4 regions of the Desulfobacula phenolica genome follow, and region 1 is predicted to be linked to each of the others. Evidence: predicted binding sites of a transcription regulator. Region 1 holds the regulator's gene; each other region holds the start of a gene.
What was found. Region 1 encodes sigma-54, which starts transcription at its own class of promoters, with help from an activator protein. Its sites were predicted from a motif close to TNTGGCACANTTTCTGCTNT; they were not measured.
Positions count from the first base shown of each region.

Region 2: BLT94_RS06480 (PEP-CTERM sorting domain-containing protein) is a predicted target of sigma-54. The motif match lies at 2,083-2,102, and genes of this name have one in related genera.
Region 3: BLT94_RS08510 (diadenylate cyclase) is a predicted target of sigma-54. The motif match lies at 2,970-2,989, and genes of this name have one in related genera.
Region 4: BLT94_RS17295 (DVU0772 family protein) is a predicted target of sigma-54. The motif match lies at 1,785-1,804, and genes of this name have one in related genera.

Region 1 is NZ_FNLL01000003.1:445,466-450,282, reverse strand. It holds gene lptC (LPS export ABC transporter periplasmic protein LptC) at 1-164, shown strand, start outside; gene BLT94_RS06990 (LptA/OstA family protein) at 145-696, shown strand; gene lptB (LPS export ABC transporter ATP-binding protein) at 696-1,418, shown strand; gene rpoN (RNA polymerase factor sigma-54) at 1,421-2,863, shown strand; gene hpf (ribosome hibernation-promoting factor, HPF/YfiA family) at 2,876-3,430, shown strand; gene BLT94_RS06970 (PTS sugar transporter subunit IIA) at 3,439-3,897, shown strand; gene rapZ (RNase adapter RapZ) at 3,975-4,817, shown strand, end outside.
Region 2 is NZ_FNLL01000003.1:342,848-347,664, reverse strand. It holds gene BLT94_RS06490 (ABC transporter permease) at 1-712, shown strand, start outside; gene BLT94_RS06485 (ABC transporter ATP-binding protein) at 750-1,790, shown strand; gene BLT94_RS06480 (PEP-CTERM sorting domain-containing protein) at 2,287-3,240, shown strand; gene BLT94_RS06475 (hypothetical protein) at 3,390-4,817, shown strand, end outside.
Region 3 is NZ_FNLL01000004.1:303,421-308,237, reverse strand. It holds gene BLT94_RS08520 (class II aldolase/adducin family protein) at 1-1,104, opposite strand, end outside; gene BLT94_RS08515 (aldehyde ferredoxin oxidoreductase family protein) at 1,089-2,882, opposite strand; gene BLT94_RS08510 (diadenylate cyclase) at 3,069-4,262, shown strand; gene BLT94_RS08505 (arsenate reductase ArsC) at 4,269-4,712, opposite strand.
Region 4 is NZ_FNLL01000011.1:140,933-145,749, reverse strand. It holds gene BLT94_RS17310 (FAD-dependent oxidoreductase) at 1-788, shown strand, start outside; gene BLT94_RS17305 (ferredoxin) at 850-1,041, shown strand; gene rbr (rubrerythrin) at 1,056-1,631, shown strand; gene BLT94_RS17295 (DVU0772 family protein) at 1,911-2,264, shown strand; gene proC (pyrroline-5-carboxylate reductase) at 2,359-3,216, opposite strand; gene BLT94_RS17285 (KamA family radical SAM protein) at 3,554-4,817, shown strand, end outside.

The sequences.
Region 1 (4,817 bases):
ATTATAACAAAAAAGAACATATAATCTATTCCAATACTCATGTGAGGCTTGAAAAGGAAAAGTCCTTTATTGAAGCAGATTCAATGAAAACGGAACTCAATGATAGTATGATAATTTTAAATGGGCATGTTAAAGGAAATTTCAGTGAAAAATTTGTTCTTTAATAAATCAACCCGCCTTTTTTTTGTGCTTTTTTTTATTTTTTGTTTTATAGGGCTGTGGCAGATAAAAATTGCCCACTCCCAAACGCAAAAGACTTTCAAAGAAGCTCCTCTTCACGTTGAATCCGATAAAATGATTGCACAAAAAAATACCTCAATGATTGAATTTATCGGTAATGTCAAAGTCACAAAAGCGGATTCCATTGTTTTTGCTGATTCCATTCAAATTTACTTTATGGATGACAATAAAAACAAGGATGCTCAAAACAATATCAAAAAAATTGTTTCCACCGGCAATGTCAAATACATTGCCGGCGAACGAAAGGCATTTGCCGACAAAGCTGTCTATACAACCCAAGACGGAATATTGGTTCTCACGGGCAAAGCTCCCAAATTAATAACAGGCTCAAGTTTTGTAACCGGAACAAAGATTACCCTTTTCAGAAATCAAGATAAAGTACTCGTGGAAAGTGACGGTACAAAAAGAGTTGAAGCGCTTTTTAATCCTGAAGATAATATCACTGAAAAACAATAATGACACAACTTGCATTAAAAAATCTTGTAAAAATCTATGACGGCAAAAAAGTTGTGGATCATGTCAGCCTTACAGTGAAGCAAGGAGAAGTAACCGGACTTTTAGGACCAAACGGGGCTGGCAAAACAACTACATTTTATATATCGGTTGGATTGATCAAACCCGACCAGGGTGAAGTTCTGATTGATGATGATGATATTACGCAATATCCAATGTATATAAGAGCAAGAAAAGGAATAGGATATCTTCCTCAGGAATCAAGCATTTTTAAAAAATTGACGGTAAAACAAAATATTACAGCCATACTTGAAGTGTTGCCTCAAAACGGCATTGATATTGAACAAAAAACCATGGGCCTGATGAAAGAGCTTGGCATTATCAATCTTGCCGGGCAAAAAGCCGGCTCACTTTCCGGAGGAGAGAGACGGCGGCTTGAAATTTCAAGAGTCCTTGCCACAGACCCTTTGTTTATTCTTCTGGACGAACCCTTTGCAGGGATTGATCCTTTGGCGGTTATTGATATCCAGCAAATAATTTATCATTTGACTAAAAAAGGAATAGGCGTTTTAATATCAGATCATAATGTAAGAGAGACCTTAGGGGTTTGTGATAATGCCTATATTATGAACCAGGGTAAAGTTATTGAATCGGGAAATCCTGATAAAATCATTTCAAGCAAATTAGCTAAAAAAATCTATTTGGGAGAAAATTTTAAACTATAATTATGGAACTTGGATTACAACAAAGTTTAATCTTGACTCAGCAACTGGTCATGACGCCTCAACTTCAGCAGGCTATCAAGTTGCTCCAGCTGTCGCGCCTTGAGCTTGCCGAGATGATTCAACAGGAAATGGAACAAAATCCTGCTCTTGAAGAGGCCGGGACAGAAGAGCCATCCGACAATAATATTACAGCCCTGGAAAATGAAACCGCTTCCCCTGAAAAAGAAACCCCCTTAAAAGAAGTCACCATTGAAGAAAAGGTAAGGTCTGACACAGACTGGGAAAATTATATTAATGAATATAATTCCACAGGAAGAGTCTATACGGAATCGGAAAATACCGAAGCGCCGAATTATGAAGCGTTTACTTCTGAAAAAAAGACCCTGCAAGCCCATCTTCAGTGGCAGTTAATGCTCCATGGACTCAGTGAAGAAAAAGAAAAAATCGGTCATATGATTATTGGGAATCTGAACAGGGATGGCTATCTTTGCAGTGATATTGAAGAAATTGCCGAAATTTCCGGTGTTGAAATAGAAGTTGTTGAAGATCTGCTGTCAGTGCTTCAGACATTTGATCCGCCCGGTATTTGTGCCAGAAATCTTCGTGAGACCTTGCTGATTCAAGTTCATCAACTGGGCATTGATAATCCCATTATCACTGAAATCATAAACAATCACTTGAAAAATCTTGAAAACAGAAACAGCAAAAAAATTGCCAAAGCATTAAAAATATCCCTGGATGATGTCAGAGCAGCCGTAAAAATCATTCAATACCTTGAACCTAAACCCGGTCGAAAATTTTCCACTGATGAACCTGCCTATATCACGCCTGATATCTATGTTTATAAGCATGGTGATAATTTTAAAATTGTGATGAATGATGACGGTCTTCCCAAACTTAAAATTAACCGGTTTTATAAAAATGCCATTGCCAACGGTCATAAAATATCAAAAGATGCAAAAAATTACCTCAATGAAAAAATGCAGTCTGCATCCTGGCTGATAAAAAGCATACACCAGCGTCAAAAAACAATATACCTTGTCATGGAAAGCATTCTAAAATTTCAAAATGAATTTTTTGAAAAAGGGATTGCATATTTAAAACCACTGATTCTAAAGGACATAGCAGAAGATATTGAGATGCATGAATCAACAATCAGTCGGGTGACAACCAACAAATATGCCTATACCCCCCAGGGACTTTTTGAGTTAAAATACTTTTTTAACTCTTCAATCGAAAGAACCGGCGGAGAATCCATGGCATCTGCAAGTGTAAAAGAAAGGATAAGACTGCTGATAGAAAACGAAAACCCGGAAAGTACTTTAAGTGATGAAAAAATAGCCAACATTCTTCAAAGCTCAAATATCCAGATTGCCAGAAGAACGGTCGCTAAATACAGGAAAGTACTGAACATACTTCCTTCTAATAAACGCAAACAGCTTTAAGGAGGTTTTTTTATGCAAACAACCGTTACCTTTAAAAAAATTGACACATCTGTTGCTTTAAAATCTTATGTTCAAAAAAAACTTGATAAATTTGATAAAATGCTGGACAGCCCGGCTGAAGCATATGTTGTGTTGTCTGTTGAAAAAATCAGACATATAGCTGAAATCACACTTACTTGCGACAAATTAAAAATTCATGCCAAAGAAGATTCCGAAAGCATGTATTCCTCTATTGACGCGCTGATGGATAAAATAAAACCCCAAATTAAAAAACACAAAGAAAAAGTCAAACAGCATCTGTCAAGAAATAAGCAGAGCATTAAAAATGAATCTGCCCAATTAAATTTATCAACAGAATCATTGGACAACCCTATGACAGACCAGATGGTAGATACGATAATTATTGAAACAGTTGATACTAAACCCATGGATATTGAAGATGCGGTGATTGAATTAGATTCCGGCAAGCAATCTTTTTTTGTTTTCAACAATGCCAGGACAGAGCAGCTCAATGTTCTATACAAACACAATAACGGTAAGCTGGGGTTAATCCAGCCCATAGGATAATTCATTAAATGAGAATCAGCCAGCTTCTTAATAAAAATTCTATTATTGCAAACCTTAACTCCAGTGACAAAAAAGGGGCTATTGATGAACTTGCCTCTGCAGTTTCACAGGCAACAGATGCATCAGCCAAAGACATTGCCACTGTTCTCATGGAAAGAGAGCAGTTAGGCAGCACAGGTATTGGTGGAGGTATTGCAATTCCGCATGGAAAACTTGATTCGGTCGGATCAATTATTGTCGGTTTCGGACTCAGTCAAAAAGGGATTGAATATGAATCCCTTGACAATAAACCCGTCCATATTTTTTTCCTGTTACTGACAACACAAAACTCTACCGGAGGGCACCTTAAAGTATTGGCCCAGATTTCAAAACTTTTAAAAATGGATCATTTAAAAAAAAGACTGTTAAGCTCAAAATCCATTGATGAAATTTACAATATCATTATGGAGCAGGATGAAGACTTTTAACCTTCGGGTCACATATGATTTAAAGGTCACAAGTAACCTAAAGATCACAAGTAACCTAAAGGTCACAAGCAAGTAAAATGCAAAAGTTTTATATCATAACCGGCCTTTCCGGCTCAGGAAAAACAACGGCTATTCAAGCATTTGAAGATGCTTCGTTCTATTGTGTCGACAATATGCCCATAGAACTTTTGTCTAAATTTCTGGACCTGCCGTTAAAGGAGAGTCCGGAAATCAAGGGACTGGCGTTTGTGATGGATATGAGAAGTAAGAATTTCATATCAAATTATGCACAAGGCATTGCCTCAATTGAGGATCATTTGAGTATGACACCCCGAATCATATTTCTTGAAGCCTCTGTGAACAAGCTGTTACAAAGATTCAGCCAAACCAGGCGGCAACATCCCCTGACAAATGAAAAAAGTCTTTTGGACAATATTCAACTGGAAAAAAGAATGATGGCACCCATCAAAAAAACGGCACATCATATTATTGATACGACCCATTTGAATGTTCATCAGCTGAAATCTCAAATCCTTGACCTTATTCATGATGGGGACAAATCCATCAGTCTGACAAAAATAAATATTATTTCATTTGGATTTAAATATGGGATTCCCAATGATGCCGACCTTGTTATGGACATGAGGTTTTTGGCCAATCCCTATTTTATAAAGGAACTGAAAAATCAGGATGGAGAATCCGAAGCAGTTAAACGCTTTGTATTATCACAAAATGAAACCCGGATTTTTCTTGAAAAGTATTTAAACCTGCTTGATTATTTAATTCCTTTATACAAGATAGAAAACAAGGCATATCTCACGTTTGCCATTGGATGTACAGGCGGCAGACATAGAAGCGTGGCCATTGCAAGAAGCATTTATGAACATCTAATTAAAAAAAGATTAAAGCCCGGTCTGATC
Region 2 (4,817 bases), 100 kb from region 1:
GCCTCTGATTAAAATGACATTTGAACCCACTTTTGAAATGCTCATAGAGACAATATCAGACAAGGATGTAGTGGCTGCCATCGCAAGATCCATAAGCCTGTCTCTTTGTGCAGGCATTCTTTCTTTTGCAATGGGAACCCCTCTTGCGTATCTTCTGGCCAGAAAGAGCATCATGGGGAAAAAAATAATAGAGGGGATCATTGATTTACCGATCATGATCCCCCATCCTGTTGTGGGTATTGCCATTCTCAGCCTTGCCGGAAGAAACCATCCCATTGGCAGGTTCCTGTCTGAATTTGGAATCCAAATCATGGGCACCCGGACCGGTATTGTCTGTGTGTTGCTCTTTGTGGGTCTTCCATTTTATGTAAACACTGTAAAAGCAGGTTTTGACAGCGTCCCGGTCCGACTTGAAAACGCCTCCCGCACACTTGGTGCGGGAGCATTCTCAACCTTTATGCGCATCACATTTCCGCTGACCTGGCGGCACATGATACTGGGCATCATCATGTGTACGGCCAGGGCAATCAGTGAATTCGGAGCGGTTGTCATCGTGGCCTATCATCCGATGACCGCACCTGTTATGATCTATGAAAGATTTACGGCTTACGGACTGAAATACTCACAACCCATTGCTGTCTGGCTGATTATCATTTCATTTATTTTATTTGTTGTTTTGCGAATGCTGTCACGATCAATTAATCAATCATAAACATTACTAAAAAAATAATAATAGTATACATAAAAAAATGATCCGTCTAAAAAACATCAGCCTGACCTTGCCTGACTTCACATTGGAGGAAATAAACCTTCATATAAAAAAGAATGACTTTTTTGCATTGATCGGTCCCACAGGCTCTGGAAAGTCGTTGCTGCTTGAGGGACTGATTGGGCTTATCCCGTTTTCAAGCGGGAATCTATTGCTTGAAAACCATGACAGCACAACCATGGCTGTTGAAAAACGAAACCTTGCCATTGTCTACCAGGATTTTGCATTGTTTCCCCACCTGGATGTGACACAAAATATATTTTATGGTGTGTCCTATCACAAAATCCCCAGGCAGACCGCCCAAAAAAGGTTTGATGCCCTTGTTTCCACACTGGGACTGGAAAAAATAACCAAGCGTCGTCCGCAGAATTTGAGCGGCGGTGAAAAACAGCGAGTTGCCCTTGCTCGATCCCTTATTTTAAATCCCAGGGTACTGCTTTTAGATGAACCCTTATCTGCATTGGACCCGGTATTTCACGAAGAAGCCAAACAACTGTTAAAAAAAATCCACGCTGATCTGGAAATTACCATCATAATGGTATCTCATAATTTTTCAGATGTATTGTATCTTGCCAACAGGGGCGCAATCATAAAAAACGGCAGAATCATGCAGCAAGGCGAAATCGTAACCATATTTGAAAGACCCAATTCAAAATTTACAGCTTCTTTTGTCGGAATGAAAAATATCAATCCCATCTGCAAACTAAACGGCGAAATGGTTCTAAAAGCCAACGACATTAAAATAACACCTGCCCACAAACCCGGTAACACGGATCAATATATGGGCATTCGACCTGAAGATATTTCTTTAAACACATTTGATTCAAATAATTTTAAAAATTGCTTTGAAGGGAAAATAAAGAGAATAACCAGCCATGGGATTTTTTTAAATATTTATCTGCAAACAAAAAATTTTGAGTTTGAAGCCATTTGGCCGCGAAGCTATCTTCGAGATCATGGACTGGATATTGGCAAACGCGTCAGGTTTGGATTTCACCCGGAATCCGTCCATACCTTTTGAACAAGCTTTCCACACTTCAAAAAAGCGGCCGAAAAAAATGTAATCGTTACATACCTTATCCCTGTAAGAAAAGGCAAAAGACAAAAAAGGTTATACATTGTGAAAAATAGTTCACAATGATTGTGAACTATTTTTCACAATGTATAACCTTCCTGAAAAATACCATTTGATCTTCACGCGTCATAATTGAATTTTGAAATAAATATCGGAATTAAGGTCTTTATTTAAAGAATATCTTCTATAATTAGTTTCAAACTAATAACTTTCTGACAAATATCTATCATGGCATTATCATTGCACATTTTATCTTTTTGATTATCGGAACCATAAATTTACAAACGACAAATTTACGAAATTAAATTTTTTAAAGAAAGGAGGTGATTACCACACAGAAAACACAAAGGCATTAAGGAAAAAGGTTGTAAATGAATGACGAAAGGTATCCCAAGGATACCGGCAATTAACTTGATTAACAATTTTTAATGGAGACGATCAAATGAAAAAAATAAAAATTCTATTAACATTTTTATGCATCATGGCTGGTATCGGCATAATGGCGAACTCTGGCAGTGCATATTTGTTACAAGAAGGCGATAACACCCTTTTTTTTAAAAATTTTGAAACGGTATTTGATTCGGCTGGTAATGAACTTAACTTTGATACCGCAACCCCACCGACCTTACAAATCGGTGATCACTTTGTCGGTATTATCGACGTGCAGGAAATCACTGTAGGTGGTACAAGCACCTGGTTTAAAAGTGGGACAGAACAACTCACCGGTCTTTTTGCACAGAGGATTGAAGCGATATATGCACCTAACAAAGATCCATATGATGCAAATAACAGCCTGACCCATATCGTTTTGGGTGCGCCCACGGTTTCCACATTCAACCCCTTGGGGGGTGGTTCATTCACCACGGGACTTACCGGTGATGAGTCCATGGCGCTTTATTACGATACAGGCGCAACACTCTTTGAATCAAACGGCTCAATCGTTAATGACGTAGCCAAAGCAACCGATGGCAGCTTGTGGATGACTTTGGGATACAATAATTCCGGTACAGATGATATCTCTGATGATGACGGGTATAATTACTCACACACCGCACAATTGGGCACTACCGTCAATAACTTCACAGGTGAAAACTGGGCTGCTCTAAATGTTTATCGAAATCTTTTTGGCGAACTTTTAACAGGCGATATGAACGACCCGAACGAAAACGAAATTGACAATATCATAGCAGGGCTTTTAACAGACGTATACCTCAGTGGTGAATTTGAAGGAAATCCTGACTGGCTGGCCGAGACACGCACATCTCCCTGGGTTTTTGCCAGCAACGACCCTGCTCATATTGGTATAATTCCTGAACCGACAACAATTTTTCTGTTTGGCTCCGGGCTACTTTGCCTGGCCGGCTTTGCCAGAAGGAAAACCAGAAATCTGTCCTGATTTTCAAAACGGAACATAACCAAAAGGGTGGGCAAAACATTTAAAATGCCCACCCTATTCAACCCTATTCTGGATTACCTTACCCATCTGACCACAACTATTAACATTAACAAAATCGTTAACCTTTTTAAAAAAAGAGGAGTAGAACAATGAATCAAAAAATAAAAGGAGGATTTTGGACACTTGTGATTATTTTCACGCTTACTTTTTCTCTCCTAATCCTTCAAGCCTGGGCATCAGAGTTGACTCCCGACAAGAGCAACGTACTTTACTATAAAAATTTTGAAAATGTATTTGATAAGGACGGCAATTACAAGGAACCTGGTTCTCAAATTTTAGAGGGGGATCATTTCGTCGGAATCATCAATCTTCAGGAAATAGTAGTCGAAGGGGCTTCTACCTGGTTTCAAGGGATTGACGACCAAATCACGGGTATTTTTGCATTAGAGGTTAAGGCGATATTCAATTCTGACCCATATGGAGTTCAGAGCCTGCCTCACCTTGTTCTGGGTGTTCCAACGCAAAATTCTTTTTGCAAAGGCGCAGATTGTTTTTCCACCGATGGCATACTGGGAACGGGTGAAATAATTGCTTTTTTCCATGACGCATCAGGAACACCGTTTGAGTTTAACGGTGCTATGAAGGATGATGTGGAAAAGGCTACCGACGGTGAACTCTGGTTGACGTTGGGATACAGTTCAGACAATGGCTACTTTTACAGCCACACGAGTTTTACCGGGACAATTGCCAATTTCACTGGAGAATCCTGGGGCGGGCTGAATGCCATTAGAAATAATACAGGATATGCCTTTGCCGGAATAAACGACCCGAATGAATTTGAAATGGGAGGACCCACTGGTGTAATACCGGGGCTTCTCACAAACGTGCATCTCAGCAATGAACTTGAGGGCAATCCTGCCTCGGTGCTGCTGCCGGGCGGATATTCACCCTGGGATATCCGAAGCAACGATCCTGCCTATATATTACCCATAGAAAAAGAAATTGAATGCCGCATGACCGGGGGTGGAGTCACTGAAGATGGAGAAATTCTTCTTCCCGAACTGGACAACAAAGGAATACCGATTGAAGGAACCGTAGCTGAAGCTGATGATGAAATGATAGAGGCATTAAATTCCACGGAGGAGGATTTGGACAGATATCAGTTTGGCGGCCAGGTCGGAGCTCCCACAGCATCCCAGCCTCAACCATATGGCGAATGGACCCACCACCAGCAAAAAGGGCCTGATGGCATGTTCACCTTTCATGCAGGAACAGCAAGTGCGCCTGAAGGCACTGAGATTTCTTTTGTCGAGTGCAGTGACCCGGGCTTCTGCGATCCGGCAAGACCGGCACCCGCCAAGCAGATCTATTTTGAAGGGATTGGGACATTCAAGAACATTAAAAGTGAATTTCTCGAAGGCATGGTAGTTACGGATAAAAATAAGATAAAGTGTACTTTACATTGGTTCAGGGTTCATGTGGAGGATATCGGTGAACCGGGTCCTGGCGGAAAACAGCCGGGAAGCCCGGACTGTACCCATGATATTGGAACCCCAGTAGACCCTGCAGCGGGGGAC
Region 3 (4,817 bases), on a different contig from region 1:
GCCATAGACAATGGCACTGTTTGACTGTTCAAGGGCCGGGGGCAGTGTGTTGCAAAGGCCGGTGGGGCCGGTGCCGACTTCTCCGGGTACAATGGGGGTGGTGCCGACATATCTTTTTTTCGGGCATTTGATGTGGCATTGGTTTGAAAAACAACAGGCGGCTTTTTCAGCAGGGTCGCAATCCATGGATAAAATGACACAAAATCTGGGGTGGCCGTGTAGAATGGCCCGGCATTTGGTACGAAAAATGATCTCCAGATGGGCGGACAGTTCGCTTGAGGCGGTGAGTCCGGCGCTGGTGGAACCGTCCAGGGGGACAGGGTCAATGCACCCGGAAAGTGTATCCAGGGAACTTCCGGTCTGACTGATGTAAAGGGTCTTGTGGCAGCAATAGGAAACATTGCCGAAATAAGAATCCACAAGTCCGTATTCAACGGTTTTTTTGCCTGCTTCGATAATGGCGGAATAAACGGTTTCTTCATCCGGGAACGGAGCGCGAATAAAATCGGGCAAAGGCTGTTGTTCCTGCTTTATATAAGGTAATACAGCGTCAAACAGATCGTGGGCATCGTTTGTGGCTTTTCCTGTTTGAAGCGCTTCCAAGTAATCTGTATAAAATTTAACAAAGCTTGCAAAACAAACGGAACTGACCGTAACAAAGCCCTGTTCAGGGCTGACCGTGCCGTGGGCTACAATGGCAGGGCCTTTGAAATCGTCATTGGGGGATTGTGGTGCAATGATAGCGGTTTTTCTTTTTTTCAAAACCCGGATGATTTGGTCTGCACAAAAGTCTTTGATCACGGGCAGATCATGGAGAAAGGTTCTTGTTTCACAATCTTTGGGTTGGATCAATCCATTGGAGTTAAGAGCGTTTTTTGCCAGAAATCCCAGGAGGCTGCCGTAGGGTTTGGCTGGTCTTAAAAATACCAGGGAATTGATATTGAGTTCTTTGAAAATATTTTCCAGAACCTTTGTCTCATCTGCTTTGCGGTTCCAGACCAGCTTGTCATCCAACCCGCCTATCAAGGGCATGCAAGGGCCTGCGTCACTACCCAGCTTTGCTTTGACAAGTTTGGCTGCATATGTATTTACAAGGTTTTCCATAAAAGTCCAAGTGTTTGTGCTTTTTCTTGTGTTGGAAGGCCGTCTGGGGTAAGCCCTCGAATATCATAATATTTTTTTCTGGCTTCCAGAAACGCATCCTTGCTGATGGGAGGGATAGGCATATTGTTTGAGCTTGATCCATGTTGTGTGAAAAATCGATCAGGAAGGTCATCTTCTCCGGCGTCAAATCCGTTCAAAGAATTGATGATCCTTTCGTTATAATAGATGCATTCCCCTTTTTTCAGAAGATCATGGGCAGTTGTTTCAATTCCTGTAACAGCTTCATAGGCAGTTGCGTATTCTTCCAGTCCAGCTGCAAAAAAAGTGAATTTGCAGGCGGTAAGCGAGTCCACCACGGCATTAAGGTCTTCGGCAATTTTTATGATCCTGGCTTTGCCGCTGAAGCTGAAGCGATCCGTGGCCACGGGTTTTCTGAAAATTTCATGACTGATGGGATAGGCCCTCAAATGGCATCCGCCCCTGGTGGACAGGGCATATCCCAATGCCATGCCGTAAGCACCCCTGGGATCATAGGCCGGAAGTTCCATTCCCTTGACAGTCATGGCGGTTTGGGGTGATCCCATATGTTTTGCATATTTTTTTGCACCCATGGCCAGGTATTTTCCTTCTCCTCTGCCAAAGGCAATATCATCCAAAAGAGACAACAGGGTTGCCGGCGTATAATCAAGGCCGGTTATTTCACGCCTGCAGGCCAGGGTTGACGCCGTTGATATGGTATCCATTCCATAGTCATTGCAACGTTTGTTTGCATTTACGACAAGATCGATATCCCGGCAGCCGATCAGTGCCGTAAAATGGGACATGGTTTCAAACTCCGGCATGCTGAGCTGTTGCCCGTTTTTTGTGCCTGGCTTTGTTACGATTTTTGTACCTGTTTTTTTACAAAGAATATGGCAGCCCAGGCACCCTGTTTTTTGGGGGGCATAGGTTTTTGCGTACATGGCTGCATTAAGCTGGGACGCAGGCTCAAAACGGGTGCGGCAAAAATTATCCGTCGGCATCATCCTGCGGTTGTCCATAAGATCATATACGGCCCCCGTACCCAGGCAGGTGAAACCGAACTGACCCATAAGGGCAGGGGAGGCGGCTGTGAGCCTCAGGATGTCTTCCCTTGCCTGTTTTAATTGTTTAGTATCTTTTACCTTGCAATGGCCTGTGCCGTTCACAAGGATGTATTTGATTTTTTTTTGTGCAAAACAAAGTCCAAGTCCGCTCCTGCCTGCGGCAAAATGGCGATCCACCATTATGGAGGCATATTGCACACCATTTTCAGCCGCAGGTCCTATGCAGGCAAGTGAAGCCTTTTTCGGCATGATCCTGTTGTGAAGGATGGAGGTATCAACGCCCCATAATCCTGTAGCATCTTTAAATTCAATGCTGCAATTTTTAATTTCAATTCCAACCGGGGCCTGGCTTGTTCCTTTGATGACAATGCCGTCCCAGCCCGCCTGCTTGAGCCGGGTAGCCAGTTTTCCGCCAACGGATGAATCTCCCACAAGTCCTGTGAGCGGTGATTTTGAAATGATATGCCCCCGTCCTGATGTGGGGGCGATGGTTCCTGTCAGGGGGCCTGAAAATATGCAGATTGCCGTGTCGGGATGATCCCAAGGCAGGGTTGCGCAATCTCGCAGGTATTTGCCGCCCAATCCTTTGCCGCCTACATGGCGGTTATAAGTTTCAAGAACGGGTGTCTCAACTTCAATGCTTTTTTTTGTCAGGTCAATATGAAGTATGTTTCCGGTCCAGCCGTATATCATTTTATAACCCTGTTTTTATCAATTAAATATCACCATCACTCATCACCCAACAAAATATCATATGATGATAAGAAATGATACAAATCCTATGGCAGTTTTTATTCTATTATCAGGTGATCAAAAACTTTTAAATTAAATTGAAGTATGTCATAGTATCCGGCAAATTAAACTGGAGAAGAATGCCTCATGAATTTGCTGTCCATCTTGTCAAACATTGGGTTGCCGGATATTTTTGATATTTTTTTTATTTCTATCGTTGTGTATCAGCTCTATGTATGGTTTTGGGGAACCAAAGCGTTTAAAGCCCTGATTGGGATTGTCGTTTTAAGCGGGATTTTTGTTCTGGCTAAATCATTCGGGCTTTTTCTGACCACCTGGGTTCTCCAGGTATTATGGCAGGTTTTTGTCATTCTCTTGATTATTTTGTTTCAAAAAGAAATCCGGCTGATGCTTGAGCGGTTTAATCCTTTGAAAACCATGGGATTTAAAAAAAGTTCAACCGTGGATGTCTGGGGGCCAGGGTTTGCGGAATGGGCATTTGATGCAGCAAAAAAAAGGATCGGAGCCATCATTATTTTTGAAAGAACGGACCTGGTCTTTGATTTGATCACAAAGGGAATTGCCATGGAATGTGATCCCCAGCCTGAAATATTGAATTCCATTTTTTACAAGGAATCTCCCTTGCATGACGGGGCAAGTCTTATTTCCAACGGGAGGATTTTAAAAACATCGTGTTATCTGCCTTTGTCTAAACGCGAAGATCTGCCCCAGGAATGGGGAACAAGACACAGGGCGGCTTTAGCCCTGGCAGAACAATGTGATGCCTGGGTAATGGTTATTTCAGAGGAAAGAGGGGAAGTCTCATTTGCGGTTGATAAGGAAATTAAAAAGGTAAAAGATAAGGAAGAATTGTTTACACTTCTGGAGAATGCGGTTATTGGGTCCAAGGAGCCGGATACGGATATTAACGATGAAATAAAATTATGGCTTACCCGGCGGTATCCGGTTAAGCTTGCTGTTTTTGCCCTGGTTTTTATTTTGTGGCTGGTGTTTGCCGGGCAACAGAATTTTGAAAAAAAAATAAATTTGCCCTTGACCTTTAAAAATATTCCTGCAGGACTTATGGTTTTGAGGCCGGTTGATAATAATATATCAATTACCTGTCGCGGTCTCAGGAAAGATGTCAGCATGTTGAACGAAAACAATGTCATCCCGTCTATCGATCTGCTTTCATTAAGCCCCGGGACATTTATTTACAACATTACCCAAGGAGATTTAATTCTGCCCAATGACAGGGTTAATGTCGTTAATATCAGCCCGTCAAAAATTGAATTGATATTAAAAAAAGGATCGGAATCAATGAGACAAAGTGTCAATTGAAAATGATCACATACAAGAATTTATCAAACTGTCAGGCAGCGTAAGAATGTAAGCCTTGATTTCATCCCTTACTTTTCTATAGCAGTCAAGTTTTTTTTCGGGGTCTTCATATTTCTTCGCCATTTTTGGAGGATCATCAAACCCAGTATGAATGACTTGGCTGCCGCCGGGGAACCAGGGGCAAGTTTCATGGGCATGCCCACACACCGTGATCACATAGTCAAAGTGTGAATGTTTGAATTCATCCAGATGCCTGGATCGGTGGTGAGAAATGTCGACCCCGGCTTCGGCCATTACGGTTACGGCATGTGGGTTCAACCCATGGGTTTCAATCCCGGCCGAACAAACATCAATAAGGCTTGCTTTAAGATGTCTTGCCCATCCTTCTGCCATTTGGCTTCGACATGAATTGCCGGTACAAAGAAACAGGATTTTTAATTTTTCAGTCATTTTTAATCTTTTATAGTGTGGAAATTACTCAGTTATGTAATTCAGGATGTTTGGATTGTAAAGTTTAAAAATAAAGTTTAGTTTAATATTTTTTAAACATAAATT
Region 4 (4,817 bases), on a different contig from region 1:
TGGACCGGTTTCAGGCAGAGGGTATAACACTTTTTTTGAATCATTCAGCCAGAGCTATTGATGTTTTGGGGGAGGAGAAAAAACTTGTCTGTGACCATGATGGAAAAGAGATAAAAATACCATTTGACGAAATATTGATCGCTCTTGGAAGGGTTCCTGATGTTAAGGGGGTTGGCCTTGAAGAGCTGGGGATTGAGTTGAAAGGCAATCAATCAATTAAAACCAATGAATTTTTGCAGACCAATTTTCCCAATATTTATTGCTGTGGAGATGTTCATGGTCGGTATCAGTTTACCCACACAGCAGCTCATGAATCATGGTATGCTTCTGTGAACGCCCTGTTTGGCGGATTTAAAAAATTCAGAGTGGATTACAGTATCATCCCCTGGGCTACTTTCACTGATCCTGAAGTGGCAAGGGTGGGAATAAATGAGACAGATGCAAACCTTGCCGGCATTGATTATGAAATGGCCAAATACGGCCTTGGTGATCTTGACCGGGCCATTGCAGATTCTGAAGACCATGGGTTTGTAAAGGTTTTGACCGTGCCGGGAAAGGACAGAATATTGGGGGTCACCATTGTGGGGCATCATGCAGCAGACGTGATTTCCGAGTTTGTATTGGCAATGAAGCATGGAATAGGATTGAATAAAATTCTTGGGACCATCCATATTTATCCTACCATGGCAGAAGCCAACAAGTATGCAGCAGGTTTATGGAAGAAAACCCATGCACCTAAAAAATTACTTGCATGGGTCGCAAAATACCACGCCTGGGTGCGCAAGTAAGGTGTGGGTTGTTAAGTTAAGGTTAAGTTAAATTAATTTTTTAAAAGGAGGAAAATTTAAGATGAAAGTAACCATTACAAAACAGTGCATGGGTGACAGAAACTGCAACAATCTTTGTCCTGAAGTTTTTGAATATGATGAAGATCAATTAAAATCTACGATTAAAATAGATGATATTCCAAAACATCTTGAAGAGATCGTTCGCCGTGCAGCAGATGAATGCGGTGCAGATGCCATTATTATTGAAGAATAAAAAAGAAGGTGCCCATGGTTAAATTCAGGGAAAGTCAGACAGCAATTAATCTTCATACCTCTTTTGCAGCAGAGACCCAGGCAAGAACAAGGTATGATTTTTTTGCAAACAAAGCCCGGGATGAAGGGTATATCCAGATAGCAAAGATATTTGATGAAACAGCGAATCAGGAATTTGAACATGCCCTGCGGTTTTTTAAATTTTTTAACGGGGGTGAGCTTGAGATCAAATGGACCTTTCCCACCGGTGTTATCAAGGATACATATGCCAATCTTCTTTCAGCGGCAGCATTGGAAAAGTATGTCAGTGAGGATATGTATGCCAAATTTGCTAAAATTGCTGAAGATGAAGGCTTTGAAAGGGCAAAAGATACGTTTGTTAATATTATTGTTGCTGAAAAGCATCATGAAAAGCTCTACCTTGAACTGGCCGGGAATATTGCAACGGACAGGGTGATTAAAAAAGACGACGAAAGAGTCTGGCGTTGCCTGAGCTGTGGATATATTCACACTGGAAAAGCAGCACCCAGAAAATGCCCTGCCTGTGTAAAACCGGCAGGCTTTTTTGAGTTGCTGTGTGAAAACTGGTAAACTGCTAAGCTGTAACCAACACACTTGGTGATACGTTTTTGTATCGCCAGGTGTGTCTCATTTTTTGTGCCAATTATTTTATATCTTTGATTTTCTATTCTTGCCAATGGTTATAATTCCTGTGTTTAAAGCCGTCTTATGATTCTGTCGTGTGCAGGCACGAAATTTGCTATTAACTATATTATGTTGTTGTAGTATGTCGAATTGGTTTTATAAAAGTGATTTTATAAAAGTAGTCCTGAAACAGTGGATTAACTAAAACACTAATTGGAGGCGACGATGAGTCTTAATGATATAAAAAAAAATTATGATCTGATCAATTCCGTAGACTGGGACATGACACCGGAAGAGGCCATTGCGCTTCATCTTGAGTGGGGGCCGTTAAGATCACAGGCCTATTATAATTCACGGGACAATAGTAATGAAACCGTCTATTTCGTCATTAATACATGGAAAAAAATACCGATTTTAACCTTGGTCAGACGGCGGGGGTTTGATTCCGAAGAACTGGGAACTTTCAAGCTGCCCCAAAATCTTGAAAAAGAATTTATGAATGGAATCGGCAAGTATAAGGGGGTATATGCGGTTGATGGAAATGTAAGGGATTGGCTCAAAAAGGAGCTTGACGTTTAGGCAGTTATTATAATACTTGTCTTGGAGTTTTTAATTGCAAAAAAAGTTCGGGACAAAAACACCATATAAGATGTGTTTTTGTCCCGAATGATTTTCAGCAGTCTTTTTTATTGTTTTTTATAAATTCTTTTACCATCATATCTCCCAGCTCTTTTGACCTTTTTGCAGCAGCTTCCACAGCATTGATCATGGTGGTTCTAAGCCCTCCCTGCTCCAGGGTGTGTATGCCCACAACGGCTGTGCCGCCGGGAGATAAAACCCTGTCTTTGAGTTGCCCCGGGTGTTCTTTGGATTCAAGCAGGAGCTTTGCAGCCCCAAGCACTGTCTGAGTTGATAAGAACAGGGAATCTTTTCTTGATAATCCCATTTTGACACCAGCGTCTGCCATGGCATCAACAATTGTAAAAATATAGGCAGGGCCGCTGCCGCTTAATCCTGTAAAAGCATCCATGAGGATGTTTTCCTGGATAAAGACGGTTTTTCCGACAGAATCAAAAATAGCCCGTGCAAGTGCTATGTCTTCTTTTGTGGCGTATTCACCGGCGGCAATTGCAGTGGCGCTCTCTTTGACAAAGGCGCAGATATTGGGCATGACCCGGATCAGCCGAAGTTCCTTTTTAAGCCCTGATGCAATGGCGGCCAATGGAACACCGGCGGCAATGGAAATGATCAGTTTTGATGTGTCAAGAGCGGATGCGGTCTCTTTTAAGACCAATCCTAAAATCTGAGGTTTTGTGGCATAGACGATGATTTCAGACTTTTTTACCACTTCAATATTGTCCGTGGTTGTTACGACCTTGTATTTTGTTTGGAGTTCTTTTAAACGGTCTTCTGCAACGTCTGAACATATAATATTTTCAGGTTTTGCTGCCTTGGAAAGAACTAAGCCGCTGATTAATGCTTCGCCCATATTCCCGCTTCCGATAAATCCTATTTTTTTTTCCTGCAGCATAATGACTGTACTCCTTCATATGATTGATTAAAAATGAAACTTTTATAATAAGATGTTAAAAACAATATAGTCAAGATAAATTGTGTTGATTTTCAATTCGCAATGCAATTGGAAAAGTTAAATTTTTTTGCCATTTAAGAATTGAATCGTGAATGTGTGTGTTAAAGAATGATTTGTGTAGGAATGATAATTTGCCGTTAAAATTTTTATATCAGCTTATAATGCTTTTAATTAAAGATAAGATGTTTTTTGAAAAGCATTGACTCCAAATTAATTTGTTGGCATAATAGTTTAAATTACTTTGGATACAATCTAAATAATAGGGAGATTTTCTTTTATGCAATATAGGCCCTATACACTCAAGAATTATCAAAAGATTTCAAAATTGAAATCTTTGCCTGAAACGGCTTCATTTGATATGAATGTCGTTGGCAGGGTTTTGCCCTTTAAAACGAATAATTATGTGGTTGATGAACTCATTGATTGGGATAACTATGACAAGGACCCATTGTTTGCCATTAATTTTCCTCAAAAAAGGCTGCTGGAGCCGGAACATTTCGAACTTGTCTCAGGATTGTTAGAATCCGGTGCAGACACGGGTACAATTGATAGGACAGTCGATGAAATCCGGCAGGGACTTAATCCCCACCCGGCAGGTCAGCTTGATTTTAACGTACCGGTGCTTGCCGGAAATAAAGTCAGTGGAATCCAGCACAAATACAAGGAAACCATGCTTGTGTTTCCGGCCCAGGGTCAGACATGTCATGCTTATTGTACCTTTTGTTTCAGGTGGCCACAGTTTACCGGAATGAGTGGGCATAAAATAGCATTGAAACAGTCGGACATTTTTATTGAATACCTGAAACATCATCCTGAAATCACGGATGTCCTTTTCACCGGAGGTGACCCCATGACTATGAGTGCAGGCAGGCTGGAGGTTTATATTAATGCTTTGCTTGAATCAGGGCCTTCCAATCTCAGAACAATCCGGATCGGGACCAAATCGCTTTCTTACTGGCCTTACCGGTATCTGACGGATAATGATTCTGAAAAAATACTGGAACTTTTCAGAAAAATTACTGATTCCGGTCTTCATCTTTCCATAATGGCGCATATTAATCATTACAGGGAGATGTCCACCGATGCTTTTCGTGAGGCGGTAAAACGCATCCAACAGACAGGTGCCGTTATCAGATCCCAGTCGCCGGTTCTAAAAAATGTAAATGACTCATCTGATATCTGGGAAAAAATGTGGATTGATCAGGTGAATCTTGGAATCATCCCCTATTATATGTTTATTCCCAGGGATACCGGATCTCACATATTTTTTTCCATCCCTTTGATCAAGGCATATGACATTTTCAGAAAGGCGTTCAGTCGTGTGAGCGGTCTTGCAAGAACTGTAAGGGGGCCTAGTATGTCAGCACTTCCCGGAAAGATTAAAATCGATGGCATACCTGATATTAACGGTAAAAAGTACATTGCAATGTCTTTGATACAGGGCAGGTCTCCTGACTGGGTGAAAAAACCGTTTTTTGCTGAATATGATGAAAATGCCTGCTGGATTAATGAATTAAAACCGGCTTTTGGAGAAACATCTT